One region of the Janthinobacterium sp. NFX145 genome, then DNA from elsewhere that is predicted to be linked to it. Evidence: predicted binding sites of a transcription regulator. Region 1 holds the regulator's gene; each other region holds the start of a gene.
The links. Region 1 encodes FNR, which switches genes on or off when oxygen is low (the NO sensors DNR and NnrR bind a similar motif). Its sites were predicted from a motif close to TTGATNNNNATCAA; they were not measured.
Positions count from the first base shown of each region.

Region 2: the regulator FNR is predicted to act here: its motif matches at 2,865-2,878, upstream of ACPJXG_RS09585 (OmpW/AlkL family protein).
Region 3: the regulator FNR is predicted to act here: its motif matches at 2,453-2,466, upstream of ubiU (ubiquinone anaerobic biosynthesis protein UbiU).
Region 4: the regulator FNR is predicted to act here: its motif matches at 4,898-4,911, upstream of ACPJXG_RS14185 (XrtA system polysaccharide chain length determinant).

Region 1 is NZ_CP187360.1:6,336,883-6,344,564, forward strand. Features, by position in the region: gene ACPJXG_RS28485 (TOBE domain-containing protein) at 1-123, shown strand, start outside; gene ACPJXG_RS28490 (response regulator) at 222-3,296, opposite strand; gene fnr (fumarate/nitrate reduction transcriptional regulator Fnr) at 3,536-4,294, shown strand; gene ACPJXG_RS28500 (FixH family protein) at 4,298-4,822, opposite strand; gene ccoG (cytochrome c oxidase accessory protein CcoG) at 4,877-6,259, opposite strand; gene ccoP (cytochrome-c oxidase, cbb3-type subunit III) at 6,262-7,182, opposite strand; gene ACPJXG_RS28515 (cbb3-type cytochrome oxidase subunit 3) at 7,175-7,378, opposite strand; gene ccoO (cytochrome-c oxidase, cbb3-type subunit II) at 7,380-7,682, opposite strand, start outside.
Region 2 is NZ_CP187360.1:2,131,861-2,139,542, reverse strand. Features, by position in the region: gene ACPJXG_RS09600 (methionine ABC transporter ATP-binding protein) at 1-565, shown strand, start outside; gene ACPJXG_RS09595 (methionine ABC transporter permease) at 558-1,232, shown strand; gene ACPJXG_RS09590 (MetQ/NlpA family ABC transporter substrate-binding protein) at 1,265-2,092, shown strand; gene ACPJXG_RS09585 (OmpW/AlkL family protein) at 2,182-2,799, opposite strand; gene fur (ferric iron uptake transcriptional regulator) at 3,151-3,591, shown strand; gene ACPJXG_RS09575 (MerR family transcriptional regulator) at 3,666-4,031, shown strand; gene ACPJXG_RS09570 (NAD(P)H-dependent oxidoreductase) at 4,091-4,681, shown strand; gene ACPJXG_RS09565 (SpoIIE family protein phosphatase) at 4,854-6,068, shown strand; gene ACPJXG_RS09560 (SiaB family protein kinase) at 6,134-6,691, shown strand; gene ACPJXG_RS09555 (DUF1987 domain-containing protein) at 6,714-7,112, shown strand; gene ACPJXG_RS09550 (GGDEF domain-containing protein) at 7,116-7,682, shown strand, end outside.
Region 3 is NZ_CP187360.1:4,020,439-4,028,120, forward strand. Features, by position in the region: gene ubiT (ubiquinone anaerobic biosynthesis accessory factor UbiT) at 1-425, opposite strand, end outside; gene ubiV (ubiquinone anaerobic biosynthesis protein UbiV) at 446-1,342, opposite strand; gene ubiU (ubiquinone anaerobic biosynthesis protein UbiU) at 1,352-2,389, opposite strand; gene ACPJXG_RS17950 (hypothetical protein) at 2,552-2,968, shown strand; gene ACPJXG_RS17955 (ribonucleoside triphosphate reductase) at 3,087-4,835, shown strand; gene nrdD (anaerobic ribonucleoside-triphosphate reductase) at 4,832-5,029, shown strand; gene ACPJXG_RS17965 (anaerobic ribonucleoside-triphosphate reductase activating protein) at 5,022-5,726, shown strand; gene ACPJXG_RS17970 (Pls/PosA family non-ribosomal peptide synthetase) at 5,875-7,682, shown strand, end outside.
Region 4 is NZ_CP187360.1:3,148,287-3,155,968, reverse strand. Features, by position in the region: gene wecB (non-hydrolyzing UDP-N-acetylglucosamine 2-epimerase) at 1-823, opposite strand, end outside; gene ACPJXG_RS14195 (TIGR03016 family PEP-CTERM system-associated outer membrane protein) at 834-2,387, opposite strand; gene ACPJXG_RS14190 (XrtA-associated tyrosine autokinase) at 2,371-3,204, opposite strand; gene ACPJXG_RS14185 (XrtA system polysaccharide chain length determinant) at 3,221-4,750, opposite strand; gene ACPJXG_RS14180 (XrtA/PEP-CTERM system exopolysaccharide export protein) at 5,011-5,634, shown strand; gene ACPJXG_RS14175 (N-acyl amino acid synthase FeeM domain-containing protein) at 5,835-6,581, shown strand; gene ACPJXG_RS14170 (S1 family peptidase) at 6,586-7,356, opposite strand; gene ACPJXG_RS14165 (hypothetical protein) at 7,353-7,682, opposite strand, start outside.

The DNA.
Region 1 (7,682 bases):
CGCGGCGGCACGATTGCCGCCATCATCACGAATCAGAGCAGTACCGACCTGGGCATCGCGCTTGGCAGCAGCGTGACGGCGATGTTCAAGGCGTCGAGCGTGATTCTCGGTGTGCCCGCATAAGTGCGTAGGTCGGATTAGCGCTTGCGCGTAATCCGACATGATCCGCCAACAATGTTGTCGGATTACGCGGCGTGCCGCCGCTAATCCGACCTACCTTTTTAATCTTTTAGCCTCGACAACCAATCCGCCGCCGCCGCCAGCACCAGTTCCAGCTCCAGCGCCGTGTGCGCCAGCAGCGCCGGCACCTCATCAAAGCGGCCAGCATCGATGGCTTCCTCGGTGGCGAACGCGGCGCGGATCAGGCGTTTCGTGCCCAGCGTGCCGACGGAGCCGCGCACGCTGTGCAGGATGCGCGCCACGTCGCTGTGGCGGCCAGCCTGCAACGCGGTTTCGGCGTCGCGCACGGGCGTCATGCCCTTGTTCAGCGCGTCTTCCACCATGCGCCGCAGCACGCCGCGCCCCTTCGCGTCGCGCCCCATCACGCGCATCAGCGGCGCCATGGAAAACACTTCCTCATCGGCGACGCGTGCCGGCTCGGCCGTTTGCACTTGCGGGCGCTTGGGCAGGTGGCGCAGGATGACTTCCATCATCTCTTCCACCACGACGGGCTTGGCGATGAAATCGCTGATGCCGGCCGTCATGCAGCGCTCGCGCTCGGACGCCAGCACGCCGGCCGTCATGGCGATCACGGGCAGGCCCAAGCGCAGTTCCGTGCGGATGATGTGGGTGGCGCTGAAACCGTCCATGACGGGCATCTGCATGTCCATCAGCACGATGTCGTAGCGTAGCGCTTCCGTGCGCAGCCGTTCCACGGCTTGCAAGCCGTCGCCCACTACGTCCAGGGTGGCGCCCATGTGTTCGAGGATGCCGCGCGCCACGGCCTGGTTCAAATGATTGTCTTCCACCAGCAGGAAATGCACGCCCGCCAGTTCCGTGCCCAGCGGCTGGTGCAAGATGCGCTGTTCGCCGCCGTCGTCCTTGGCGATCAGCGCCTGGTGCAGGGCGTCGAACAGGCTCGATCCCGTGATCGGCTTCATCAGCACGACGTCGGCCTCGGCCGCGCTGGAGATTTCCTCCAGGTGGTTGCGGGCGAATGCGTTGACCATCACCACGATGGGCTGGCGCTGGCCGCTGGCCGCCTGGCGGATGGCCTTGGCCGTGGCCAGGCCGTCCATGACGGGCATGTGCCAGTCGGCCAGCACCACGTCGTACGGTTGCTGCTGCGCCAGGCGTTCGCGGTACAGTTCGATGGCGGCAAAGCCGGAGTCCACTTCGTCGGCCAGCCAGCCCCACGCCTCGATCAGCTTGACGATCAGTTCGCGCGTGGTGCGGTTGTCGTCGGCCACCAGCAGGCGCAACTGTCCCAGGGCCGGCGTGCGCCGCGTTTCCGCCGGTTGCGCCAGCATCTCGAAGGGCACGCTGAACCAGAAGCGGCTGCCCTTGCCTTCGCTGCTGGCGACGGCGATGTCGCCGCCCATCATGTGGATCAGCTGCTTGCTGATGGCCAGGCCCAGGCCCGTGCCGCCGAAGCGCCGCGTGATGCTCTGGTCGCCCTGCGAAAACGCGGCGAACAGCTGCTGTTGCTGCAGTTCCGTCATGCCGATGCCCGTGTCGCGCACTTCGAAGCGCAGCCAGGCGCGGCCGCTCTCTCTCTCGGCCAGGCTGACGGCCACCACCACTTCGCCGCTCTCGGTAAATTTGATGGCGTTGCCGGCCAGGTTGACGAGGATTTGCTGCAGGCGCTGGGCGTCGCCCACCAGGCGCCGCGGCACGTCGGGTTCGACGGCGATGGCCAGTTCCAGTTCCTTTTCGCCCGCATTCATCGTCATCGTCGTGGCCAGGGTATTCATGACTTCGTCGAGGTCGAATTCGACGGGCGACAATTCCATGCGGCGCGCCTCGATCTTCGAATAGTCGAGCACGTCGTTGAGGATGCCCAGCAGCGACTGGCCCGCCACTCTGACCATGGTCAGATACTTGCGCTGTTCCGTGTCGAGTCTGGTATTGCCCAGCAAATACACCATGCCCAGCACGGCATTGAGGGGCGTGCGGATTTCATGGCTCATGTTGGCCACGAAATCGCTTTTCGCGCGGTTGGCCGCCTCGGCCCGGTCGCGTTCCTGCTCCAGTTCGGCCGCGCGCGATTCGAGTTCCTGCTGCAGACGGTCGCGCTCGCTCATCAGGCCGTTGAACGCTTCCGTCAGTTCGCCGATCTCGTCGCGCTGCTGCACCGGCACGGGGGTAAAACGGCTGCCGCTGGTGCGCAGGGCCAGCAGGGTGTCGCGCAGGCGCACCAGCGGCGACAGCAGGCGCACGGTGACCCAGCCCAGAACAAAGGCGGCCAGCAGCGAGGCGAGGATGCTCCACAGCACCAGCCGGTACAGCACGCCATCGAACGGTTCGAAGGCGTCCGCGACGGGCAGCGAGGTGGCCAGCAGCCAGTTCACCGATTTCAAACGCTTGAAGCTGTTGACTGCCGTGATGCCGCGGCTGTTGGTGCTGACCATGCTGCCTTCGCCATCTTCCTTCAGCAGCTGGGTCGTCGTCAGGTTGGCGTTCGGCTGGCGCGGCTGCAGCAGGCGGCTGGTATCGGGGTGCAGCACGTAGCGCGGCACGGCGCCGCGCGTGAGGATGAAGTAATAGCCGCTCTTGCCGACCTTTTCCGAGCGCAAACGCCCCAGCAGGTTGTCCTTGTACAGGCGCAGCACGCCGATCACCACGCCGGCCACCTGGCCATCGGCGGTGAGCACGGGCGCCACCATCTGCACGATGGGCATGCCGCTCGATTTACCCAGCATCGGTTCGGTGATCATGGGCTGGCGCGTGCGCAGGACGGTCTGGAAATACTCGCGCTCGGCGACGTTGATGCCGGCGCGCCCCGGCACTTCCGGCATGTCGGCCACGACGGCGCCTTGCGCGTCGAGCACCAGCACGTCGTCGAACAGCACCAGCATCGAGCGGCGCGAATAGTATTCGCGCAATTGGGCGGGCCGGGCGATCAGTTCCGGCGGCTGCTGCCGGGCCGTCAGGGTGACGATCTGCAGCAGCATGCCCAGCTTGTCGTCGAGCTCGGCAGCGGTACGGCTGATCAGGGATGACTGCTGGCTCAGCAGTACTTTAGTGAAATCGTCGCGCATGTGCTGCACCTGGATCATGGTGACCAGCGCGATCATGGCGATCGAGGTCAGGCTGGTGGCCAGCGCGACTTTTGCTTTGATGCCGAGAGGCTTCATGATTTCCTTTTCAGTACCGGGCGGCACAGGCGGCAAGTAATGCTGTCAGGAATTTTCCTATCAATGCCCCAGCTTGGCAAGCGGCGCCGCGCAAATTGCCCTCCCCGCATGGGCTTTTGACGATGTTGCCATATAATTAAAGTCGGAACGTCGTTTATTCAGCGAAATTGCCGTGAAATTGGCACACGGCAACCCTGTATGCAGTAAACTTGTTGTTGCATTTTCTAAAAGGTACCGACATGACTGAAGCGCTACTCACTCCAACCTTGCCTACAGTGAACGTGGAAGCGTTGCGTGCGCGATGCTCGACCTGCAGCATGCATCAATTGTGCCTGCCGATGGGCCTCGATATGGGCGACATGGACAGGCTGGACCAGATCATCGGCCGCCGCCGCAAGATCGTGCGCGGCGCCTCGCTGTTCCGCATCGGCGACTCGTTCCAGAACCTGTACGCGATCCGCCTGGGGCACTTCAAGACGTACCAGATCAATCCGGGCGGCGAAGAGCAGGTGACGGGCTTCCAGATGGCCGGCGAACTGCTGGGCATGGACGCCATCAGCGCCGACCGCCACCACTGTAATGCGGTGGCGCTGGAAGACAGCGAAGTGTGTGAAATCCCGTTTTCCAGCCTGGAACAATTGCTGGGCAATATGCCGACCCTGCTGCGCCATTTCCACCGCATGATGAGCCAGGAAATCACGCGCGAGCAAAGCGTCATGCTGTTGCTGGGCAATATGCAGGCGACGCAGCGTTTTGCCGCCTTTATCGTCAACCTGGCGTCGCGCTACGAAGCGCGCGGCTATTCGAGCAGCAAATTCCAGCTGCGCATGTCGCGCGAGGAAATCGGCAACTACCTGGGCCTGACCATCGAAAGCGTCAGCCGTTTATTGTCGAAATTCAAGAAGGAAGGCTGGCTGCGCGTCTCGAACCGAGAAATTGAAATCTTGCAGCCGGCAAAACTGAAGGCCATCACGGCCGGTACCGACGTCTGCAAATAAGGCCTACAGCTCTTCGTCGGCGTGCAGCGCGATGCTGCGTTGCAGCGGCCAGGTCCAGATGCCGGACAGGCGCCACTCGCGCTTGTCGTTTTCCACCAGCACTTGCCAGCGGCTGCGCTCGAGCATCGGCAGCGCCACCGAGAAATTGCCGGCCGCATCGGGCCGCACCAGCAGCTTGATGTCCTTTTCCGGCAGGGTCGCATGCGCCAGGTGCAGCTGCAGCGGACCCTGGTAAGCCTTGCCGAAGCTGTGCACGGAACCACTGAGGCGCGCTGACGCCACGTCGTAGGACAAGCTGGTAGCCATCGCCAGGTCGCTGGCGATCGTGTCGCGCTTCAAATCCTGGTTGATCGCCTTGCCCTGCTTGTAATAGTCGCCCACCACCAGCGCATCGGGTTGCGTAAACGCGATATAGCCCATGAAGCTGCCGACGACCACGGACAGGCCGGGACCGATCATCAGCAGCCATGGCCAGCGATGCTTGTACCAGGGATCGGCGGGGGCTTGCAGTTTCAGACTGTCGGACATGGTGATTCTCCTGTGTAAACGGCCAGTCCCCATGCGGGGACCGGCCTTCCTGCTTTAACGCGGCACGATGAATACCGCGCTTTCACGCACATGCAGCGAGGGGTTGTCCAGCGATTGCAATTCGATCGCAATCTTGTTCGACCCCTTCTCGCCGACGCCGTGCGGCACGCGCAGGCGGATCGGCCAGCCCAGCGTTTCCGTCGGCTGCAAGGTCACTTCTTCGCGCGTCAGCAAGGTCAGGCCCGGCAAGCCGGAAGCGCTGATCTTGAAATGCTGGCTTTGCTCCGAGGTGTTCATGATCTGCAGGCGGTAGACGTTTTCGATCATGCCGTCTTCCACTTCGCGTCCCATCGAACCGCGGTCGCGGATCACGTCCATTTTCAGGGGCGTGCGCAGGGCCAGCGACGTACATACGGCGATGATGATCAGGGCCAGGATGGAAGTGTAGATCAGGACGCGCGGGCGCATGGCGCGCTGGCGTATCTGCTTCGAATTGAAGTTGTTTTCCATCGCATGGTCGGTGCTGTAGCGTATCAGGCCACGTGGCCGCTCGACCTTGTCCATCACGCTGTTGCAGGCATCGACGCAGGCGGCGCAGCCGATGCATTCATACTGCAAGCCGTTGCGGATATCGATACCGGTCGGACACACCTGCACGCACAGGGTGCAATCGATGCAGTCGCCCAGCTTGTCGTTGTTGCCGGCCTTCTTGCTCATGGCGCCGCGTGGTTCGCCGCGCTTGGCATCGTAGGTGATGATCAGCGTGTCCTGGTCGAACATGGCGCTCTGGAAGCGCGCGTAGGGGCACATGTATTTGCACACCTGCTCGCGCAGCCAGCCCGCGTTGCCGTAGGTTGCCAGGCTGTAGAACAAGACCCAGAACCATTCCCAGGGACCGAAATTCAAGGTGGTCACCGACTGCGCCAGTTCCTTGATCGGCGTGAAGTAGCCGACAAAGGTAAAGCCCGTCCACAGGGCGATGGCGCCCCATGCCAGGTGCTTGGCCGTCTTCTTGAACGCCTTGCGCACGGAGGGGCCCTGCTTGTCGAGGGCCATGCGCGCGCTGCGCGTACCCTCGATGCGGCGTTCGACCCACAGGAAAATTTCCGTGTATACCGTTTGCGGGCAAGAGAACCCGCACCACACCCGCCCGGCAATGGCCGTGACGAGGAACAACAAATACGCACAGATGATCAGCAGGGCCGCCAGATAGATGAAATCCTGGGGCCACAGCACGACGCCGAAAATGTAGAACTTGCGCGTGGTCAAATCGAACAGCAGGGCTTGCCTGCCATTCCAGGTCAACCACGGCAAGCCGTAGAACGCGAGCTGGGTAAGCCATACGCATACCCATCGCCAGGTAGCGTAGCGTCCTTTGGCCTCGCGAGGGTAGATCTGCTCGCGGGCCGCATACATCTTGATGACTTGAGGTTCCATTTTTACTTGGCGGGTGCCTGCGGATTCGACAGGCTCCAGACATACGCCGACAGCACATGTACCTTGGATTCGCCGAGGAAATCGCTGAAGGCAGGCATGGTGTTGCTGCGTCCCTTGCGTACGGTTTCCATGATGGTGTCGGCGCTGCCGCCGTACAGCCAGGTCTTGTCCGTCAGGTTCGGCGCGCCGAGCATCTGGTTACCCTTGGCATCGGCACCATGGCAGGCCATGCAGGCGCCAAACTTGGCCTTGCCCAGCACCGACTTGACGGGATCCGAGGTCGAACCGGACAGGCTCAGCACATAATGGGCCACGTTCTCGACATCCTTTTCGGAGCCCAGGGCGGCGCCCATCGGTGGCATCTGCCCATTGCGGCCGTGCAGGATGGTGGTCTTGATGATGTCGGGTTCGCCGCCATACAGCCAGTCCTTGTCCGTCAGGTTGGGAAAGCCCTTGTTGCCGCGCGCATCCGAACCGTGGCATTGCGCGCAATAGGTCAGGAACAGACGCTGGCCGATGGCTTGCGCCTGCGGATCGGCGGCCACCGTCTTCAAGTCCTGGCTCAGGTACTTGTTGAACAGGGGACCGTAGTCGGCTTCCGCCTTCTTCAGCTCTTCCTCGTACTGGCCCGTCGATTTCCAGCCCAGGCTGCCGGCATAGTTGCCCAGGCCTGGATACAGGAACAGGTAGGCCAGCGCGAAGACGATGGTGATGTAGAACAACCACATCCACCAGCGCGGCATCGGCGTATTAAGTTCCTTCAAGTCCTCGTCCCAGACGTGGCCCGTGGTGCCGTCGGCAGGGGCGCCCTCGACCACTTTGATTTTCGACTGCGAGTACAGCAGCACGCCGCAGCCGATGATGCCCAGCAGGGACAGCACGACGATGTAGATATTCCAGAAGCCATTGGTAAAGTCAGCCATGGTGATGCTCCTTCGCCAGGTTCATCTCGGCCTCGGCCGGATAGTCGAGCGCGTCGTCGGCGAACGGCAGGCGTGCCGCCGCGTCGAAGTCGCTGTTGCTGCGGCTGAACGTCCACCACAGGATGCCCACGAACGTCGTAAAGGAAACCACCGTCATGACGCTGCTGGCGCTGTCAAACAGGTTTTCGATTGCCATGCTAATTCCTTGTTTTGATTAATGTACCGAGGCCTTGCAGATAGGCGACCAGGGCGTCTTCTTCCGTCTTGTCCTGCAGCTGCGCGGGGCCGGCGGCGATCTCTTCATCGCTGTACGGCTGGCCCAGGCGTTTCAGGGCGCGCATCTTCGGCATGATTTCGTCAGGCACCAGCTTGGTCTTCGCCAGCCAGGGGTAGGACGGCATGTTCGACTCGGGCACCACGTCGCGCGGGTTGTTCAAGTGCGTGCGGTGCCATTCGTCGCTGTAGCGCGCGCCCACGCGGGCGAGGTCGGGCCCCGTGCG
Region 2 (7,682 bases), 2.2 Mb from region 1:
CAAGAGCGAATTGCGCGACGCGCGCCAAAATATCGGCATGATTTTCCAGCAGTTCAATCTGCTGCAAAACGCCAGCGTCTTCGACAACGTCGCCTTCCCCCTGAAAATCCATGGCACCACCAAGGGCGAGGACATCGCCGCCAGGGTCGAGGAATGCCTGGCGCTGGTGGGCCTGTCCGACAAGCTGCACAGCTACCCGGCGCAATTGTCCGGCGGGCAAAAGCAGCGCGTGGCAATCGCCCGCGCCCTGGCCAGCCACCCCGACGTGCTGCTGTGCGACGAGCCGACGTCCGCGCTGGACGCGGAAACGACGCGCGCCCTACTCGACACCCTGCGCGACATCAATGCGCGCCTGGGCGTGACCATCGTCATCGTCAGCCATGAGCTGTCGGTCCTGGGCGCCATCTGCAACAGGGTCGCCGTCGTGGAAAACGGCGCCATCGCCGAACAATTCGAGTTGAGCGACACGGCCACCCCGCGCAAGACGGCGCTGGGGCGCGAGCTGGCGTATTACGGCACCGAGGCGTTTGAAGCCACCGCATGGAAGGATGCAACACATGTTTGAAGAATCGATCAATAACGTCATCAAGCTGCTGCCGGAAATCTGGGTGGCGCTGGGCCAGACCATGACCATGCTGGGCATTGGACTGACGGCCGCCATCCTGATCGGCGGCCCGCTGGGCATCCTGCTGTTCCTCGTCTCGGAAGGCCAGTCGCTGGAAAACCGTCCGCTGTCGATGATCCTCGGCTGGCTGGTAAACACCGTGCGCAGCTTCCCCTTCATCATTTTGCTGGTCGCCCTGACGCCGTTTACGCGCATCATCGCGGGCACCTCGATCGGCCCGCTGGCAGCCGCCGTGCCGCTGTCGTTCGCCGCCATTCCCTACCTGGCGCGCCTGGTGGAACAGAATCTGCGCGAAGTGCCGCGCGGCGTGATCGAGGCGGCGCACGCCATGGGCGCGTCCGAGATGCAGATCATCTTCCGCGTGCTGCTGGTGGAAGCGCGCTCCGGCCTCGTGCTGGCCCTGACCGTGCTGTCGATCAGCTTCCTGTCGTATTCGGCCGTGGCCGGCGTGGTGGGCGGCGGCGGCATCGGCGACCTGGCCATCCGCTACGGCTACTACCGCTTCGAGACGGACATCATGGTCGCCACCGTGGCCATCCTGATCGTGCTGGTGCAAACCATCCAGTTCGCCGGCACGCGCATCGCCAAGCGCCTCGACAAACGTTAATTCATCTTCAGTATTTCAGTACAAGGAAAAGCATGAACCATATTCGCCGCAACCTGCTCCTGGCCGCCGCCAGCCTGGCCTTCGCCACCGCCGCCCACGCCAAGGACCCGAAAGAACTCGTCATCGGCACCAGCTCCGGCCCGTATTCGGACCAGCTGAAGCTGGGCATCAAACCCATCCTGGAAAAACAGGGCTACAAGGTCAAGATCGTCGAATTCAACGACTACGTGCAGCCGAACTACGCGCTGGCCGAAGGTTCGCTGGACGCCAACGTGTTCCAGCACATCGTGTATCTGACCAAGTTCGCCACCGATAACAAGCTGCCACTGAGCTCCCTGATCACCGTGCCGACCATGCCGATCGGCCTGTACGGCGGCAAGCAGAAAACGCTGGCGGAAGTCAAGAACGGCGCCACCATCACCATGCCGAACGACCCGACCAACCAGGCGCGCGCGCTGGTGATGCTGGCCAAGATGGGCTGGATCAAGCTGAAACCGAACGTCGACCCGCTGCGCGCGTCCGAACGCGACGTACTGGACAACCCGAAGAAGCTGAAACTGGTGCCGCTGGAAGCGGCGCAGCTGCCACGTTCGCTGGCCGATGCCGACTACGCTTTCGTCAACGGTAACTTCGCCCTGGCCGCCGGCATGAAGCTGACGTCGGCCCTTAGCGTGGAAAAGATCTCGGACAGCTACATCAACCTGGTCGCCATCCGCACGGCCGACAAGGCCAAGCCATGGGTCAAGGACCTGGAAGCGGCCTACCGCTCGCGCGCCTTCCTCGACGCGACGAACAAGTATTTGGCCGGCTACGAAAAGACGGACTACCAGCTGGCGCTGGAAAAGACGCTGAAAAAATAAGACGGCGCATGGAATGCAAAAAGACGGCCAGGTTCACACCTGGCCGTCTTTTTTATTGTCCGCGCCGCGGAGGCGCAGTCGATCAATGCTTAGAAACGGTAGCCGACACCGACACCGATCAGGACAGGATCAACCTTGACTTCGCTGATCTTGGCGCCAGCAGCCAGTACGTCGCTGCGGATCTGCACTTTCTTGATGTCGAAGTTCAGCGACCAGTTTTTGTCCAGCTTGTAGTCGACGCCGGCTTGCAGCGAGAAGCCCCAGCTGTCATGCTCCAGGCGGCCGGCGCCATTCAGCAATTTCACGTCCGAGATATTCGTGTAGTTCACGCCGGCACCCACGTAAGGGCTGAACTGTTTTTCAGGCATGAAGTGGTATTGCAGCGACAGGGTCGGTGGCAAATGCTTGAACGTGCCGATATTCTGGCCACCCAAGGTGACGTCATGCTTTTGCGGATACGTCAGGATCAGCTCGGCAGCGATGTTCGGGGTGAAGAAATACGAAATATCAATTTCGGGAATCGTCTTGCTGCTGACATGTATCGTGTCCGATGCGCCAGCGCCAAAGACCGGCGTGGATTTGTTGGCCGGATCGATATGCACGGCGCGCGCACGGACCAGCCATGGGCTTTCCTGTGCCATTGCGTTGCCGGCGAATGCGCCGATGGCGGCCAGGACGATTGCTGCTGCAGTTGCGGACTTTTTCATTCTAGTTCCCTCTTTTTGTCGTTAAGTAACGCTGCGAAGTCTAAGAGTGCAGTGCAACAAAAACTTTGATCCACATCAAATAGTGCTAGATGGCATCATTAGAGGCATTTTTTCCTTTGCCCAGATCAAGAAAATGCGGCATTGCAGCGTGACCGCATGCACGGCCCCCTTGTCGGCACGCCATGCTGACGCAAGTTGCCCGCCACGCAATCACCACTTGCGCCGATGTCACTGGATTGCCACCTCCCTGCGCAGCATAATACTTCCACTTCACACATGAGAATAGTAATGATTATCATTTGCGATATAATGAATGACCTCGCTAGGCGACTACAAAAAGGAATGGGAGACATGGATATATTGAGGGAACTGCGTGAATCGGGCTTGAAAGTGACCATCCCCCGCTTGCGGATTCTGCAGCTGTTTCAAGAAGGCACGATCAAGCACCTGAGTGCGGACGATGTCTACAAACTCTTGCTGGCCGAAAAAATCGACGTGGGCCTGGCCACCATCTACCGCGTGCTGATGCAGTTTGCCGAAGCGGGCATTCTGTTTCGCCGCCATTTCGAATCGGGCCACGCCGTCTTCGAACTGAACGAAGGCCAGCACCACGACCATCTGGTCTGCACGGGTTGCGGCAAGGTCGATGAATTCGTCGACGAAGGCATCGAACTGCGCCAGAACGAGATCGCCGCCGAGCGGGGCTTCGTGCTGCACGAGCACGCGCTGTCGCTGTACGGCACCTGCGCCGAGTGCACTGCCAAAAAAGTGCCGCCGCGTAAGCCCTCCTGAGGCAGCGCGCAAGGTAGCGCCTGGCAAGCCACCTGCGCTACACTGCGTGCGCCGCAGTTCAACAAGGAAGAAGCATGTACATCGGAGAAATCGCCCGCCTGGCGGGCACCTCGCCCAAGGCCTTGCGCCACTATGAAGCGCTGGGCTTGCTTGGCGATGTGCGCCGTTCGGGCGCCTATCGCGTCTACACGCAGCAAGACCTGGCGCAAGTCAAATTGATACGCCAGGCGCAGGCCCTGGGCTTCCGCCTGGCCGAACTGCTGCCCATCCTGGCCGGCGACGATACCGACTGGGCCGCCCTGTCGCAGCACATCGCTGACAAGCGCACACAGATACAGCAGGAGTTCGCCCGCCTGCGCCAGCTCGACGCGCAACTGGCCGACATCGACACGGAAATCCACGACTGCCTGGCGCAGCAGCGTCTGCAAAAGGCCGCTTGACTCTGTCACTAGGGGCAAGCTTTAGCATGCAAGCTCTTCTTTAATGGATAGCCTGCATCATGACCACGACGACACCCAAGCGCATTTTGATACTCCTCGGCCACCCGTCCAGCGACAGCTTTTGCGCCACCCTGGCCGATGCCTACGCCGCCACGGCCCGCAGCGCAGGCCACACGGTGCGTGAGCTGCGCCTGGGCCAGCTGGACTTCGACCAGAACCTGCATGAAGGCTACCGCCAGGTGCAGCCGCTGGAAGCAGACTTGCTGGCGGCGCAGGAAGCCATCAGCTGGGCCGAACACCTGGTGTTCGCCTACCCGATCTGGTGGGGCGGCGCGCCGGCCCTGCTGAAAGGCTTCGTCGACCGCATCTTCCTGCCCGGCTTTGCCTTCAAGTACCGCCCGGGCAAGGCTTTCCCGGCGCAGCTGCTGAAAGGCCGCACGGCCCAGCTGCTGGTGGCGATGGATACGCCGCCCTGGTATTTCCGCTGGGTCTACCACATGCCCGGCATTCACCAGCTGCGCAAGACGACCCTGGAATTTTGCGGCGTCAAGCCCGTCAAGGTGGCCAGCTTTGGTCCCATGATCGATTCCACCGCAGCGCAGCGAGCGCGCTGGCTGGAACAGGCACAGGCGCTGGCCCGGCGCCTGTAAGTTGCTTGCCATGTAGCCATCATGCATACGGTTTTGACAAGCTGGTAATCAAGCCGTCACATTCCAAGGCTACCATGATGATATTGCCTGTTTGTCAGTCGCCTTGCTGTTGCGACAACAAGGGTCCGATCGTCATGTAAAGGTAGCCGCTGTGGAGTTCAACGCTTCTCGATTGCATCTTCCCCGTTATCGCACGTCCGTGGCGGCTGACCTGTGCATCCCCACGGAATCCGTGCAGGCCGACGCCAGCAATTTCGCCGTGCTGGAACTATTCACGGAACGGCGCGACATGATGAGTCTGCCCGTCACGGAGCAGCAGCGCCCTATCGGCTTAATCAGCCGCAACATCTTCATGTCGCAGATGTCCAAGCCCTTTTATCACGAGGTGTACGGCAAGAAGAGCTGCATCGCCTTCATGGACAAGGAACCGCTGATCGTCGACGGCGCCATGAGCATCGAAGACCTCACCTTCCGCGCCGTGGAAGCGGGCGAGAAGGCGCTGGCCGACGGCTTCATCATCACCGAGGCTGGCGCGCTCGCCGGCGTGGGCTTCGGCTTGCAGCTGATGAACGTGGTGGCCACCATGCAGGCGGAAAAGAACCGGCAGATCATGCACAGCATCGATTACGCCAGCGTGATCCAGCGCGCCCTGCTGCGCACATCAAGCGCGGAATTGCGCGCCACCCTGCCCGACGCGCACCTGGAATGGCAGCCGCGCGACGTCGTCGGCGGCGACTTCTACTTCTTCGAACGCCATGCGGGCGGCTGGTTCGCCGCCATCGCCGACTGCACCGGACACGGCGTGCCGGGCGCCTTCATGACCCTGATCGCCTCGTCGGCCCTGAGCCAGGCCTTGCGCGAACTGGGACCGCACGATCCGGCCGCCCTGATCGGCGCCGTCAGCCGCTCCATCAAAACCCTGCTGGGCCAGGACGGCGCCGGCAGCGACAACGCTGGCCACGCCGGCTCGAACGACGGCATGGATTGCGCCTTCCTGTGCTACGACACGGCCAGCGCCAGCCTGCGTTTCGCGGGCGCGAAACTGGCGCTGCACGTGGTCGCGCCGGGCGAGGACAGCGTGCGCGCCATCGACGGCGCGCGCATGGGCGTGGGCTATGTCGACACGCCGGCCGGCTACTGCTGGCACAACGAGACGCTCGCCATTCCCGCCGGCAGCCTGCTGTTCCTCACCACCGACGGCTTGCTCGACCAGATCGGCGGCGCGCGCGACATCGCCTACGGCAAGCGCCGCATGCGCGAACAGCTGCTGGCGCGGCGCGACGCTCCCGCCGGCGACGTGGCGGCGGCCCTGCTGCAGGACAGCGCGGCATGGCAGGGAGCACAGCCGCGCCGCGACGACCTGACCTTTTTCTGTTTCCGCCTGTAGTTTTGGCGCCATCGAGCCACCTTATCAACAAGAAACCGGGTCACCGGCTAGCCAGGAGCACGGACGTGCTGTACGAAGAATTCAACGAGTTTTGGGATGTGGCACGCAAGCGCAACATCATCTTTTTTTACGTGGGCTATTTCTCGCAGCACGTGGTGAACGCCATTTCCGAAACCATCAAGGCGCGCCTCGACACGGCCGGCGCGGCCGGCCCCACGCGGCGGCGCATCTTTTCCTCGTTCATCGAGATGTCGCAAAACATCATGCATTATTCCGCCGACAGCCTGACGCCCGATGCGCAGCTGGACCAGCAGATGCGGCGCGGTTCATTCTGTATCGGCACGCGCGGCGACAGTTTTTTTCTGCTGTGCGCCAACCCCGTCTCGACGGACAACGTGGCGCAGATCCGCGCCCGCCTGGAACCGCTGCACACCATGACGATGGAGGAAATCCGCCTCGCCTACAAAAAGGCCTTGCGCGAGGAAGCGCCGGCCGACAGCAAGGGCGCGGGCCTGGGGTTTCTCACCATGGCGCGCGACGCCAGCGAGCCGCTGGAATTCGAATTCGTCCAGGATCCCCAGGAACCGGGCCACACCATCTTCTGCATCAAAGCCATCATTTGAAAGAGCCGACTCAGGAAAGCATATGCAATTACCGTCACCACTGTTCATCGCCGCGACCCCGAGTTCGCCCGAAATCGACTTCCGTTTCGAGCAGCACACCCTGTCGATCAAGGGCGAGTCGTATCCGGAAAACGCGGCCGCCTTCTATGGCCCGCTGATCGCCGCCGTGCGCGCCTACCTGGAAGGCTGCCGCGAGGCGGCCATCACCGTCAACGTCTCGCTGGCCTATTTCAACAGTTCCAGCACGAAGATGCTGTTTACCCTGTTCGACACCCTGAACCAGGCGGCCGTCGATGGCAACCAGGTGCGCCTGAACTGGTATCACGACGAGGATGACGACACCATTCTGGAATTCGGCCAGGAGCTGCAGCAGGACTTTACGGCGCTGGACTTCCGCGACCATCCCGTGCAGGGCAGCTAGGGCATGCGCGCCGCCATCTCCGAGGCTGGACTGGAGCCAGACCTGTTCACCGTGGAAGCGGCGGCGCTGGCCGCCGCGCGCCGCATGCACGCCGACGCCAGCGCGTCGGGCGCGGAACAGCGGCGCGTGCTCGGTGAACTGATCATCCACTACGAGCGGCTGATGCGCGAGACGCGGCGCCTGATCGGCCGCAGCGACCGCGCCGAGCGCGACATGCATCTGCTGAACCGCCAGTTGCAAACCCTGGCCGGCCAGCTCGAATACCGCGCCACGCACGATCCGCTGACGGGCGCCCTGAACCGCGGCGCCGTGATCGACCACGCCTCGCGCTGCCTGGCGCAGGGCGACATGGCGCTGATCGTGCTCGACATCGACCTGTTCAAGCAGGTCAACGACGACTTCGGCCATCCGGCCGGCGACGGCGTGATCCAGGCCGTGGTGGACTGCCTGAAGGGGCTATTGGGACAGGAGACGGCCATCGGCCGGGTCGGCGGCGAAGAGTTTTCCGTCGTCTGGCCCACCTCCTCGCGCGACGACGCGGCGCAAGTGGCGCAGCGCATCTGCGAGACG
Region 3 (7,682 bases), 2.3 Mb from region 1:
TTGAACAACAAGCCCAGTTCCGTGTCGCCTTCCAGGCTCAAACGGCGGCTGAAGAACAGGGTATCCGGATCTTCCTGGCGCCGCGCCAGCAGCATCAGATCATGCACGCTGGCGGCGATGCACAGGTCCGGCACATCGACATAGCGCTCGGCCACGAACACCGTGCCCTGCCACTCGAAATCGAAGGCGATGCCCGCGTCCAGCAGGCGCAAGCGCAGGCTGCGCCCTTCCAGGCTGCGCCGCACATCGTCGGGCAATTGCGGCGCCAGCAGGCGGTTCAAGCCTTGCACGAACAGCCAGGAGGCGGGATACGGCGGCAGCTTGGACAGCAATTCGGCCAGCGGTTCGGGCAGACGGTATGACGCGGCGGGCTTGCTCATGGGTGGCTTGGCCGGGACGGGCAATCTTTCCAGTTGATCTTGCATGGTGCTTCCTTTCAATGCGTTCAATGGGCGGCGTGCTGTTCCATGCCGGGCTGGCCGTGCCAGTAACCGTCACAGGCGCCGGCCGGCTGGCAGGCCGCCAGCTGGGCCTGGGCGCCGATGCCGCTGACCTGGCCGCGGCGGGCGCGGTCAAAGATGGCGATCACCTGTTCCGTGTGCATGGCCTGCGGGCTGATACGCGCCACCGCCACGCCCATGTCGCGCATGGCGTCGAGTTCACGCACCAGGTTGTAGACCAGTGCCGACTGCGTCTGCGTGCCGTTCAACACGAGGAACGGCACTTCGTCGCGCGTGCGCAGCAGCAGGCCGTCCGGTTCTTCCAGGCAGCTGTAGCCGCAATCGTCCTTCGGCAGGTTGCGGTTGCGCGCCGTGAAGCAGCGCGCGGAAAACGCCAGAGGCATGCGACCGTAGGCGAACACTTCCGTCTCCAGCCCTTCCGGTTTCTGGCGCTGCATCTCGGCCAGCGCCGTCTGTCCCATTTCCAGCGGCATCACCCAGCGCCGCGCACCGAGGCGCGCCAGCAACTGCAAGCTGGGGCCATTGAACAGGTTCAAATGGGGACCGGCGACGAAGGGCGTACCCTTTTCCATGCAATGCACGGCGCCCATGTCGTTGGCCTCGACGCCGTAGCGGCCATTGCCCGTGATGCGGCGCAGGGTCGCCAGTTCCGCGCCCGCCTCGATCAGCGCCTGCGTCGACAGCACCACTTCCTTGCCGGCGGCGGCCAGCATGTCGGCGATATCGAGCCAGTCGGCCAGGCGCACTTCATGCCGGCGCGAACACACGGTTTCACCCAGGTAGACGATATCGACGGCCGTGCCGGCGATCTGCTGGTAAAACTCGAAAACGGTGGCGCGCGGCCAGTAGTACAGCAAGGGGCCCAAAGAAAGCTTCAGCATGTTCATCCTTTATTTCCAAGATCTATGGTAAGCGCCGAGGGTGTGCTGCTGGCCCTCGGCCAGCTTGTCCATGGCCGCCATCCAGCCCGGCTTGACGGCGTAGCGCGCATTGCCTTCGCGGCAGGCGTCGATCGCTTCGCGCCACACGCGCGTCACCTGGGCCACGTAGGCGGGGCTGCGCTGGCGTCCTTCGATTTTCACGGCGCGCACGCCCATGGCGATCAGCTGCGGCAGCAGCGCCAGCGTGTTCAGGCTGGCCGGCTCCTCGATGGCGTAATACTCTTCGTCGTTGACTTCGAAACGCCCCTTGCACAGGGTGGGATAGCTGGCGTTTTCGCCCGGTGCATAGCGGTCGATCAGCACGCCGTTCAGGCGCGATTCGAGGCCGTTCGGCGTTTCCAGCCAGCGCACGGATTTCGCCGGCGAGCACACGCCGTGCGTGTTCGGCGCCTCGCCCGTCGCATACGACGACAGCGCGCAGCGCCCTTCGACCATCACGCACAGGCTGCCGAAACCGAAGACTTCGATCTCGACTTCCGTCTTGCTGATCAACTGTTCCACCTGCGCCATCGACAACACGCGCGGCAGCACGGCGCGGGCGATGCCAAAGTGCTCATGGTAAAAATTGATGGCTTCGTAGTTGGTGGCCGAGCCTTGCACGGACAGGTGCAAACGCAGCTGCGGGTGGTGCTGGGCCGCATACGCCATCAGGCCCGGATCGGCCACGATCATGGCGTCGATGCCGGCTTGCGCGGCGCGGTCGATGGCGCTGCGCCACACGGCCCAGTTGTGCGGCTGCGGATAGGTATTCAGCGCCAGCAGCACCTTGCGTCCATATTGATGGGCGTAGCGCACGCCCTCGGCGATGGCCTTCTCGTCGAAATTAAGGCCGGCGAAATTGCGCGCATTGGTGGCGTCGCGAAAACCCAGGTAGACCGTGTCGGCGCCATTGTCGATGGCCGCTTTCAGGGCAGGCAGGCTGCCGGCGGGGCAGACCAGTTCCAGCGGTCCGGCCACGCGGGTGGCGGTGGTTGAATCAAGCATCATGATATTCACAGTCCTGTATCGGCTCAGGGTGCAGACTATAGCCCCGCCCATGCCGCCCAGTCCTTGACGCAGGTGAAGGAATGCATGCATGGCTGGCGCGCGTTCAACTTGCTTGACCTGGCTGTAAAATGCCCCATTTTTCACCCTCGTCGATTGACCGCCATGACCCGCAAACCGCTGCTGATTTTCCTGCTTACCTTGTTCCTCACCGCGCTGCAAGTGCAGTGGGCCGGCCCGGCCGATGGCTATGACGCAGGGACCATCTCCGTGCTGTCGCCGGAAGTGCTGGGCGCGTATCCGGGCGTGCTGCTGCTGTTCCTGCTGGCCGTGTTCGCGCGCCGCCAACTGCCGCTGCTGCGTCAGGCCGCCATCTGCACGGGCCTGCTGGCCGTCTACTGGCTGCTGGCGAACTACGTCACGTTCGACGCACGCGTGGCCAGCTGGAGCACCTACTCGCCGCTGGAAATCTGGGCGCATGTGCTGCCCGCCTCCGTCGCCAGCATCGCCGCCTGCGGCGTCGCATTCTTTTGCGCGAGCTGGCTGATCCTGCGCGAAACGCGCTGGAACAAAACCGGCTGAGGTGGTTTTTTCACCTGCATCAAGGATTCGTCACGCAACTGCACGCACCCTTTGACGCCACTATATTTAGTGATTAATCTCCATAAAAACACCGCATGTTGTGTTTATTGGAGGTTTCATGACGACAAATGCAGTTTCCCCCACACGCGGCCAGGTCGATGTCGCCGCGTCCATCAATGAATACCTGGACCGGCGCGACTGGCGTGTCAACGCCAACGCCAACCAGGGCTACTCGCTGGGCGGCCTGATACTCAACGTGTCGGGCAAGGTCATCGCCAACTACTGGCTGGACCAGGTGTATCCGCCGGAAGTGGGCGCGGCGCACCGCGAAGCGGCGCTGCACATCCACGACCTCGACATGCTGGCCGGCTATTGCGCCGGCTGGTCGCTGCGCACCTTGCTGCACGAAGGCTTGAATGGCGTGCCGGGCAAGATCGAATCGGGCCCGCCGAAGCACATGTCGAGCGCCATCGGCCAGATCGTCAACTTCCTCGGCACCCTGCAAAACGAGTGGGCCGGCGCGCAGGCGTTCAGCTCCTTCGACACCTACATGGCGCCCTACATCCGCAAGGACAGCCTGCGCTACGAAGACGTGCGCCAGTACATGCAGGAGCTGATCTTCAACCTCAACGTGCCATCACGCTGGGGCACGCAAACGCCGTTCACCAACCTCACGTTCGACTGGGTCTGCCCGGACGACTTGCGCGAGCAGATTCCCGTCATCGCCGGCCAAGAGATGGACTTCAGCTATGGCGAGCTGCAGGCCGAGATGGACATGATCAACCGCGCCTACATCGAGATCATGATGGCGGGCGACGCCAAGGGCCGGGTCTTCACCTTCCCCATCCCCACCTACAACATCACCGAGGATTTCGACTGGCATAGCGAAAACGCGGAACGCCTGTTCGAAATGACGGCCCGCTACGGCCTGCCCTACTTCCAGAACTTCATCAATTCGGAACTCAAGCCGAACATGATACGTTCCATGTGCTGCCGCTTGCAGCTGGACTTGCGCGAACTGCTCAAAAGGGGCAATGGCCTGTTCGGTTCCGCCGAGCAGACCGGTTCCCTGGGCGTGGTGACGATCAACTGCGCGCGCCTGGGCCACCTGTGGCGCGGCGACGAAGCGGCGCTGATGGCCGACCTGGACCGCCTGCTGGAGCTGGGCAAGACCAGTCTGGAAATCAAGCGCCGCACCATCGAGGAACTGATGCAGCAAGGCCTGTTCCCGTACACGAAACGCTACCTGGGCACCCTGCGCAATCACTTCTCCACCTTGGGCGTGAACGGCATCAACGAGATGATCCGCAATTTCAGCGGCGACGCTTACGACATCACGTCCGCCGAGGGCCATGCGCTGGCGATACGCCTGCTCGACCACGTGCGCGCCCGCATGGTGCAATTCCAGGAAGAGACGGGCCATATGTACAACCTGGAAGCGACGCCGGCCGAAGGCACGACGTACCGCTTCGCCCGCGAAGACCGCAAGCGCTATCCCGCCATCCTGCAGGCGGGAACAAGCGACAATCCGTATTACACGAATTCGTCGCAGCTGCCCGTGGGTCACACGGACGATCCGTTCGAGGCGCTGGAATTGCAGGACGCGCTGCAACGCAAGTACACGGGCGGCACGGTGCTGCACCTGTACATGACGGAAGCGCTGTCGGATGCGAACGCCTGCCGCGAGCTGGTCAAACGCGCGCTGAGCCGCTTCTCGCTGCCCTACATCACCGTCACGCCCACGTTTTCCATCTGCCCGCGCCACGGCTACCTGGCCGGCAAACATGAATTCTGTCCCACCTGCGACGCGGAACTGATCGCCCGCAAGCAGTCCGATCTCGCTCACCCACTCAAGGAAACGCCATGAACGCACGTCCCGACTTCACTCCCGCCATCACCCTGCTCGACACGGAACGCCAGCGCTGCGAAATCTGGACGCGCGTGATGGGCTACCACCGCCCCGTCGCCTCGTTCAACATCGGCAAGCAGGGCGAATTCCACGAGCGCCAGTATTTTACGGAAGCGAGCGCCAAGGTTGGCCAGCCCGCCTGCCATGGCTGAGTTGAAAGTGGGCGGCCTGACACCCTTTTCCGCCACCGACTACCCGGGCAAGCTGGCGGCCGTGGTGTTCGTGCAGGGCTGCCCCTGGCGTTGCGGCTATTGCCACAATCCGCATTTGCAGGCGCGCACGCCGGAAGGCGCCATGCCCTGGCAGGACGTCCTGACCTGGCTGCGCCGCCGCGTGGGCCTGGTCGACGCCGTCGTCTTCAGCGGCGGCGAAGCGTGCATGGACCCGGCGCTGGCGCGCGCCATGCAGGACGCCAGGGAACTGGGGTTCGGCATCGGCCTGCACACGGCCTGCATCTATCCGCAGCGCCTGCAGGAAGTGCTGCCCCTGGTCGATTGGGTCGGCTTCGACATCAAGGCGCCGTTTGCCGATTATCGTCATGTGACCCGCGTGGCCGGCAGCGGCGACCCGGCGCGCACCTGCCTGGACGCCATCCTCGCCAGCGGCGTGGCCTACGAATGCCGCACCACCACCCACCCGGACCTGCTGCCGGACGAGCAGTTGCTGGCCCTGGCCACCACCCTGGCCGCAAAAGGCGTCGACAACTACGTGCTGCAGCAGTTCCGCGCCGAAGGCTGCGCGGACGCGGCGCTGTCCGGCCGCCCCTTGCACGGCTATCCGGCGGCGACGACTGTGGCGCAAATCGGCGCCATGTTTCCGCGATTTACATTCCGTAATCATGGCGGTTGATCCTGCAGCCACATAATTGCTGAAAGCCTCACAAAATTCCCCGTTCTGCAACGCTGAAACGTCTTGCGTACTGTAATGTATCAACTGTGCCGCGCACGCTGCGCGGCCCGACAGATTCCTCACTCCGCATTACAGATAAGCGTCATCCATGAACGATTTCACCGCAGTCAGCCCAGGCATCCCTTCCACCCACGCCGACATCCTGTACGGCCCGCCGCGACCGGATCTGCTGCGCGAGGAAGTGCTGGCCGACCTGCTGGAAGCGACGGCCCGTCGCTGCCCGGAACAGATCGCCCTGATCGACGGCGCGCGCCGCATCACGTATGCGCAACTCGATGCGCGGGCGGGCCTGGCCGCATCGCGCCTGGTGGCGGCCGGCGTCAAGCCCGGCGACATCGTGGGACTGTGGCTGCCGCGCGGCGCCCATCTGCTGCTGATGCAGGCGGCCATTGCCAAGGCGGGCGCCGCCTGGCTGCCCGTCGATGAAGACACGCCCGTCGAACGCCTGCAGGTGTGCCTTGATGACGCGAATGGCTTTGGTGTCGTCAGCTGCGCGCAGTTCGCGCCGCGCCTGGCCGATGCCGGACTTGGGCGTCCCGTGTGGACGGCGGAAAGCCTGCTGGCCCCCGCCACGCCGGGCGAACTGCTGCCCGCGCGCGCCACCGTGCTGCCCGAACACCCGGCCTACGTGATCTATACGTCCGGCTCCACGGGCAAACCCAAGGGCATATTGATCAATCAGCGCAGCATCTGCCACTTCCTGCGCAGCGAAAACGCCGTGCTGGAAGTGACGCAAGCCGACACCGTCTACCAGGGCTTTTCCGTCGCCTTCGACATGTCGTTCGAGGAAATCTGGATCGCCTACCTGGTGGGCGCCACCCTGTGGCTGGGTCCCAAGGAGATTTCGGGCGACCCGGAAGCCTTGCCGCGCGCGCTGGCCGACAACAAGGTCACCGTTCTGCACGCCGTGCCGACCTTGCTGGCCCTGTTCGCCGAGGAAGTACCGAGCCTGCGCCTGATCAACCTGGGCGGCGAGATGTGCCCGGAATCGCTCGTCGAGCGCTGGTCGCGCCCGGGCCGCGCCATGTTCAACACCTATGGCCCCACGGAGGCGACCGTCTCGTGCAGCCTGGCGCGCCTGCGGCCCGGCGAACCGGTGACCATCGGTACGCCGCTGCCCAACTACGGCTTGCTGGTGCTGCAGGTGGCCGAGCCGGGAGAAAATCGTTCCTTGACTTTGCTGGCGCGCGGCGAGACGGGTGAGCTGTGCATCATCGGCCCCGGCCTGGCCGAGGGCTACCTGGGCCGGCCCGACCTGACGGTGGAAAAATTCCTGCCCAATCCCTGGAGCACGGGCCCCGACGATGCGCGCCTGTACCGCACGGGCGACCTGGCGCGCATCGATCTTGATGGCCAGGTGCTGTGCCTGGGCCGCGCCGACGACCAGGTCAAAATCCGCGGCTTCCGCGTGGAACTGGGCGAGATCGAAGCCGTGCTGGCGCAGCAACCGGGCGTGGGCACGGTGGCCGTCTTGCTGCGCAAGGATGACGGCATCGACCAGCTGGTGGCCTACATCGTCGACAGCGACGATGCGCCGGCCGATGCGCTGGGCACGAAAACCCTGCGCGCGGCCTTGAACCTGCACCTGCCGCCCTACATGGTGCCGGGCCGTTTTGAATTGCTGCCGCTGATGCCGCGCCTCACTTCCGGCAAGATCGACAGAAAAGCCTTGAAAGCCATGCCCCTGTCCGCACCGCCGGCCGGCGAGGCGGGCGAATCGGACGTGCCGGAAACGCCGGCCGAAGCGGCCCTGTTCGCGGCCCTGGCCAAGCTGTTCCCCGGCCAGGCGATCTTGCGCCAGCTGGACTTTTTCAGCGACCTCGGTGGCCATTCCTTCCTGGCCGCGCGCCTGGCGTCCGCCCTGCGCGCCGATCCGGCCTACGCCCACATGACGGT
Region 4 (7,682 bases), 3.2 Mb from region 1:
TGGCATGCCGCGCCAGCAGCGGTTCCAGGCCCGCCAGACGCAGGCCGGCCAGGGTGCGCGGGTGGATGGGAAACAGCAGCGGCAGTTGCTGCGACAATTCTCCCAGCGCCCCCAGCAGCGCTTCGAGCTGCGCCGGGTCGTCCACGTTCGACGGCCGGTGCAAGGTCAAGAGTCCATACGCGGGCGGGCAGGCGTGGCCGTGGGTGCGCAGGGTGGCGGCGGGCGTTATCGCGCGCGGCAGCTGCTGCCGCAGGCTGTCGATCATGACGTTGCCCGTAAAATGGATGCGTTCGGGCGCGATGCCTTCGCGCAGCAGGTGGGCGCGCGCGCCTTCCTCGCTGGTCAGCAGCAGGCTGGATAACTGGTCGGTGAGCACGCGGTTGATTTCTTCGGGCATGCGCCGGTCGCCGCTGCGCAAGCCCGCCTCGACGTGGATCACGGGAATGTCACGCTTGGCCGCCACCAGCGCGCAAGCCAGCGTGGAATTGACGTCGCCCACCACCAGCACGGCATCGGGCGCCAGCGGCGGCTGCGCGTCGAGTACGGCGTCGAAGCGGCGCATGATCTCGGCCGTCTGCTGCGCGTGGTTGCCGGAACCGACATCGAGGCAAATGTCGGGCGGGCGCAGGTCCAGGTCCGCAAACAGCTGGCCATTCATGGCCGTGTCGTAGTGCTGGCCCGTATGCAGCAAGGTCACCCGTACGGTGGGCGCCTGGCGGGCCAGCGCGGCCAGGATGGGCGCCATCTTCATCAGGTTTGGACGCGCGGCCACCACGCACAGCAGGTGCGCCGGCGCGGCGGACGCAAGAGTAGGGTCGGACATTGCGGCCTCCTTAGAATTGCATGGTGAGCGTGGCGCTGACGCCGTTTTCGCGGTAATCGCCGCCGCGGTTGCTGGCGTGCCGCGTGTGCCGCACGTCGATGCTGGCCGTCATGTTCTGCTGCAGGATGCGCGTGTAGCCGGCCGTCACGGTGATGTTGTTGTCGTGCCGGGGCACGCTCAGCGAGCGCACGCTGGCGTAGCCGGCATTGGCGTTCAGGCTGGTGCGCGAACTGGCTTTCCAGCTCCAGCCCAGGTTGCCGCTCATCTGGCGCGTGCGGTCTTCGCTGCCAAATTCCACGCCGGGAAGCAAGCCGCTGTCGATGCCGCTGGCCGTTTGCGCCGTGCGGTCGACGGCCGTGATGCCGGCGATCATCGTGCTTTTCGCCGTGGCGCGCGCCATCGTCAGCTTCAGCTGCTTTTGCAGGAAATAGCGGTGGCTGAAGTAATTGATGGCGCCCCGTTCCGGCCCCAGGCTGTTGGCGTAGCGCAGGAAGGCATCGATGCGCAGGCGCCGGTCGCGCGCATTGGGAAAGATGCCGCGCCACAATTGATCAAGCAACTGGCCCGCGTCGCGGTCGCCCAGGCGTGAAAACTGCGTCGGCAGGGTGGTGATGTTTTCGCTGTAGTTCAGTTGCCAGTTGGTATGACGCTGCAGGAAAGTGGCGTCCAGGCTGTAGGTGTTGCCAAAAAAGCGTTTGCCCGTGCTGAAGGCCACGCTGGTGCGCGGCGACGGCGTCCACACGCCGCCCAGCGACCAGAAGCGGCCAGCCGGCGCCTTGCCGCTGGCCGACACATAACCTTCCTTTTCCGTGCCGCCGCTGGCCGTGGCCGCCCATTTGCTGCTGAACGGATAGCGCAGGCCCACGCTGCTGCGCTGCATGCGCATGGGCGCCAGCTTGCTGTCCTGCGTGCGGCGCACGTCGTGGCTGGCGTTCCAGGTCCAGCCCTTGCCGCGCGGCTCGCCGCTGAGCAGCAATTCCATTTCATCGCTGTGCACGGACAGCAGTGCGCCGCCGCTGTCGACCGTGTTGCGCGTGTAGCGCAGCTCGGTCGTGGCCAGGCCGCGGAAACGGTGGCGCAAATAGGGACTGATGCCGGTGGTGCGCACGGTGCTGGCATTGTCCGTATCGGGCAGGTCGTCGATCAATTGCGGGCCGAACGGCGAGATGTTGCGCCGGCTCACGCTGGCGTCCGCATCGATGAAGAACCAGTCCTTGACCAGTTCGGCGTCGGCCGAGGCGCCCAGTTCGTGGTGCTCGGTATCGGCGCGCTGGCCGGACAGGTATTTGTGCCAGCTGTAATCGAGGTGCATGCGCAGGCGGGGGCCCGTGCCGATGAGGGCGATGGCGGGCGCGATTTCCGTGATGAAGTCCGATTGCGCCTTGCCGGGCGGCGCGCGCAAGGCATTGTCCGTATAGCTTTCGCGCAGGCGCAGCGACGGCTGCACCAGCCAGTCGACGGCGCCGGCCGGCAGGGGCAGCAGCAGAGATAGCAACGGCAGCAACGGCAGCAGCGGCGATGGCGGCGGCGTTAGCGAAACCCGGCGGCTAATCGTAATGGCCATAGCCGTAGTAGTCGTTGCCGGGGAACGATTTGGTCTTGTTGTAGATCAAATGTATGTGTTCGCACGACTCGATCTGCCGCAGCGCTTCCTTGACGGCGTGCTGCGTCGTCGTTTCCGCCTCGACCACCATGACGACTTGTCCCATCTGCCCGACCAGCGCATGCGCCTCGCTGGTGATCAGGAGGGGCGGCGAATCGAAGACGACGATGCGGTCGCCATAGCGGCTGGCAATTTCCGCCAGTAAGCGGCTCATGGCCCGGCTGGCCAGCAATTCCGTCGCGTGCTTGTTGCTGCGCCCGGCTGGCAGGATGCTCAGGTTGGCCACATTGGTTTTCAGGATCACGTCGGCCATGGCCAGTTGCGGGTCGAGCAGGATATCCATCAGCCCCGGCTCGGGCGGCAGGCCCAGCACTTTCAGCACGGACGGGCGCGCCACGTCCGCATCGACCAGCAGCACCGTGATATCCATTTCCATGGCGATGCTCATGGCCAGGTTGACGGCGCAGTAAGTCTTGCCTTCGCCCGGCATGGCGCTGGTGACGACGATGAGGTTGCCGTGGCGGATGGCCTCGGCGCCGCTGGCGCGCGCCTGGCGCAGCAGCGGGCGCTTGATGATGCGAAAATCCTCGGCCACCGCGCTGCGCCCGCCGTCGTGCGTGAGCATGCCTTGCTCGGCCAGCCGGTCCAGGTTCAGGGGGCGGTAGCGGGGCGAGCGGGCCGCGTCCGCGCCCTGCGTACCGTTCACCGTATAGGGCACGCCGGCCTCGGCCACGCCGAGGATGGTGGATTCGTGCTTGCCGCTGTCCTTGCTGCTCATCGTCGCTCCTTGGGATCTAGAATTTCAGCAGCGCGGCCGTCATGACCCCGCCGTACAGCACGAACAGGCTGCCCAGGCAGGCGCCGAAGCCATAGCGGGCGCGGCGGCGGCGTACTTGCTGCAGCGGCGTCCAGTTCATCGATACCGTGCCCAGCACGTTCAAGCCCGTGGCGTCGCGCAGTTCGGAAGGACTGAGGAAGGTGGGGCGCACCTGGCTGATCAGGAGGGCCGTGGCGACGCCGGCAATCAGGGCCGCGCCCAGCGCCGCGGAAAACAGCAGCGGGCGGTTCGGGCCGACGGGCGCATATTGCACCGTGGGCGGGTCGATGATCTTGAAGGCCATCATGTCCGTGGTGGAACTGAGTTCGCCCGACAGCTTGGCCGCTTCGCGCCGGCCGATCAGCTTTTCATAGTTTTCCTTGTTGATGATGTAGTCGCGGTTGAGCTGCGCCAGCTGCGATTCCACCTCGGGCACGGCATTGCTCTGCGCCAGCAGGCGCTCGTTGCGCGCGCTGTATTCCTGCACGCGGGCGCGGATGGCGGCCACCTTGGCGTCAGCGTCCGTCAGCGCCACCTTCAGTTGCTGCAGCATGGGGCTGTAGTTCTTGCCCGGATCGCCGGCCGCCGTTTTCAGCTTGCTTTCCTCGATCTTGCGTTCTTCCAGCTGGGCCACCAGGCGTTTCGAGGCGATGATGTCGGGATGCAATTCCGTAAATTGCATGCGCAGGCTGTCAAGGTTCTTGTTGATCGATGCGATGCGCTCGTCGAGTTCGGGATTCGTGATGGCCGCCGCGTTCGGTTCCAGGTCGAGCACGGGCTCGTCGCCTTCGATCTGGCTCAGGATGGCCTTGCGCGATTGTTCCGCCTCGACCAGTTCCAGCTTGGCATTGTTCAGGCTATCGGACGACATCAGCAGCTGGCTGCCATAGTCGATGCCCTGGCGCGGCAGCAGCAGGTTGTTGCGGATCTTGAATTCCTTCACCAGGTTTTCCGCCGCGCTCAGTTTGTCCTCGTAATTCTTGATCTGCTCGTCGATGAATTGCACCGCCTTTTGCGAATCGCCTTTCTTGCCCTGGAAACTGCCTTCGACAAAGATGGTCAGCAGGCTTTGCACGACGTCGCGCACGAGCTTGGGGTCGCGCCCGCTGTAGCTGATGGTGTAGATGTCGTAGGCGTTGGTGCCGGTGATCTTGATGCGGCTCATCAGTTCGTCCAGCTGGGCCTCGTGCTCGCGCACGGTCTTCGAACCCAGGTCGAGGTCAACCATGCGCATGACGCGCTCGACGTTCGGGCGGCTGAGCAGGGTGCGGCTCATGATGGCTACCTGCTGTTCCGTGTTCGGCACGCTGGTCATGCCGGCCATCAACGGCTTGAGGATGGTTTGCGTATCGACAAACACGCGCGCCGACGTCTGGAAGTCGTCGGGCAGGGAGATCACCCGGATGAAGCCGGCGATGGCCACCAGCCACGCCACCACGACCGCGTGCCAGCGGTACTTCCAGATGCCTTTCAGGCTGGACAGCAGTTGCTGTATCAAGTCTTCCATGTCGCTTCCTTCAGGTGGCGGTGCGGTGCTGCACGGGAGATGGGCTGGCGGCGCGGACAACAGCGGCATCTTGCAAGAAATGCTTGCCTGTTGGGTAAGCAAAGTATAGGGCGGCTGTGGAGCAAGATTTCCCAAGATGATTGCTTCTTGATACGCCTCAAGGTTCTCTTGCCGAGTTTTAATAATCATAGGAAGTTCGCGGCCCAGGCTGGTTCTGCGGGGCCGACCATGGATGCGCCATCGACTCGAAGAGGCTCCGCATGAATCCGTTTCGCCGTGCATTTGTCCGTAACGCGCTGGGCCTGGCCCTTTCTGCCAGCCTGCTGGGCGCCTGCCGCACGTCCCATCCGCTGGCACCGTCCGACGACAGCGCGCCCATGCACGATTACCTGATCGGGCCGGGCGACTCCGTCAACATCATCGTCTGGCGCAACCCGGAAGTGTCGCTGACGGTGGCCGTCCGGCCGGACGGCAAGATCACCACGCCGCTGGTCGAGGATTTAGCCGCCAGCGGCAAGACGTCGACCCAGCTGGCGCGCGACATCGAGCAAGCCTTGAGCAAATTCATCCAGCAGCCCGTGGTGACGGTCATCGTCACCAATTTCTCGGGGCCGTATGGCGAGCAGATCCGGGTGATTGGCGAGGCGGCCAAGCCGCAGGCGCTGCCGTACCGGCTGGGCATGTCGCTGATGGACGTGCTCATCGCAGTGGGCGGCATCACCGATTTCGCGGCCGGCAACAAGGCCAGCATCATCCGCATGCGCGAAGGCAACCAGCAGCAGCTGCGGGTCCGCCTCGATGATTTGCTGAAGGAAGGCGATATTTCCGCGAATGTCATGATGCGGCCGGGCGATGTGCTGCTGATACCGGAAAGCTTTTTTTAACAGCGGCCTCGGCAATATCAAAACAACACTTATATTTGTCATTTTGTATTTTTCGGCAAATTTCAGCGTGTAATTTTGCTATCTAAAGGTGAAATTCTTCTGTTTTTTTAACTAAAGCTGGGAACTTCTCCAGTTTTTGTCTTGTCACAAGGCATTGGCTTCAGTCCGTCTCAACGGCAGCCGATGAACGTGAGGACAAGATGAGCTTTCAAGATGAACCCATTATTTCCTTCGACACGCCAGGCGCCCTGAGTGACCTGGTGGTGGGCGAGGGGCAGATCGACCCGGCCATGGAGCACGAGCTCGACCTGCAGCGCTTTCATATCCGCATGGCCAATTCGCGTGGCCGGCGCGAGGCGGCCAGTTTGCTGATCCGCAAGATGTACGGCTGGCGCGGCTATGCCGTCGATCCCGGCACCGCGCATGCGCTGAATAAAATCACGCTGTTTGCGGAAACGGCCGGCAGCACCGTCGGCACCATGACCCTGTGCCTCGACAATGACGAGACGGGCTTGCCTGCCGATGAAAACTTCCGCGACAAGCTCGACGTCCTGCGCGAGCAGGGCCGCCGCCTGTGCGAACCGTCGCGCCTGGCCATCGACAAGGGTGTGAGCAAGCGCGTGTTTGCGGCGCTGATTCATATCTCTTATATCTATGCCCATAATATTCACGGCTTTACGGATTACGTGATCGAAGTCAACCCGCGCCACGTGGTGTTTTACAAGCGCATGCTGGGCTTCCAGGACTTCGGCGGCGAGCGCGAGTGCACGCGCGTGGGGGCGCCGGCCGTGCTGCTACGGCTGGACCTCGATTACATGGGGGCCCAGATCCGCAAGTACGGTGGCCTGATGGAACAGCATGGGGGGGAACGGTCGTTTTACCCCTTTTTTTTCCCGACATGGGATGAGCCTGGCATTACCGACCGGCTGAGGCAGGGGCGCAACTGAGAAGTCATTTATTTTTCAGCAAGATCGCCTGCATGTGGCTGCCTGGAATGGCGTAAGTGATGCCGCTGGGCGCGCTGATGGCCGTCTCCTTGAGGCCCTTGACGTACACCATGTTGACGATACCGTAGACGAGACCGGTCTCGGGATCGAACAGCGGGCTGCCGCTGCTGCCCGGATACGCCGTCGCGTCCAGCTGGAACACCGTGTACGGCGCCTTTTGCAACTGCGCCAGGCGACGCACGTCGAGGCGCTGCGCATTTTCGCTGGGCATGACCACGGGCGTCAGCGATGACACGGTGGCGCGGTGCGTGACGTGGTGCAGTCCCAGCAAGGTACCCAGGGGAAATCCTGTAAACGCCATGGCCTGGCCTTCGCGCACCGTGGCCGCGTCGCCCAGCGCCAAGGCGGGCAGAGGTGCGCCCGCCAGGCGCAGCAAGGCCAGGTCGTGTTCCGTGTCCAGCGCCTGGACCTTGGCGGGGCGAAACTGCGCCGCCTCGCCCTGGCCCGTGAGTATGCCGATGACTTCGTTCGGATTGGCGTCGAGCAGTTTCTGGATCACATGGGCGCAGGTCAGCACGCTTAAGCCGTCGCCCGTCACGAAGCCTGTGCCGATGAAGTTCATCGGCGGCGTGCGCGTCTTTTGCAGGCTGCCCACGCCGACGATGGACGGTTTGACGCGCGCGATGGTGTGCGCCAGCGGCGCATCGGCGCGGCAGGGCGCGGCAACCAGGAGCAGAAAAAGGCAGGACAGCAAGGCGGAGAGCAGGGCTTTCATGGCGGTGTACTTTCAACGGGAGGAGATGACACGGGCTGCAGCAGCGCGCACAGCAGCATCAGGTAACACAGCAGGGCGATGCGCGGCACGTCGAGCAGGCTGTCGAACAGGCCGACGACGAGAAAACCCAGCAAGGCTGCGGCGCAGGCCAGCGCGCCCGGATCGCCCCGCGCGGCGCGGCGCAGCAGGCGCTGGCCGGCCGCAGCCAGCAGGGCCAGCATCGACAGGGCGCCGCACCAGCCCGTTTCCACCAGCAAGTGCAAGGCCATGCTTTTGATATGCCATGGCAAGTGGTGGTGGTCGCTGCTGAAAAACCAGTAATTGTT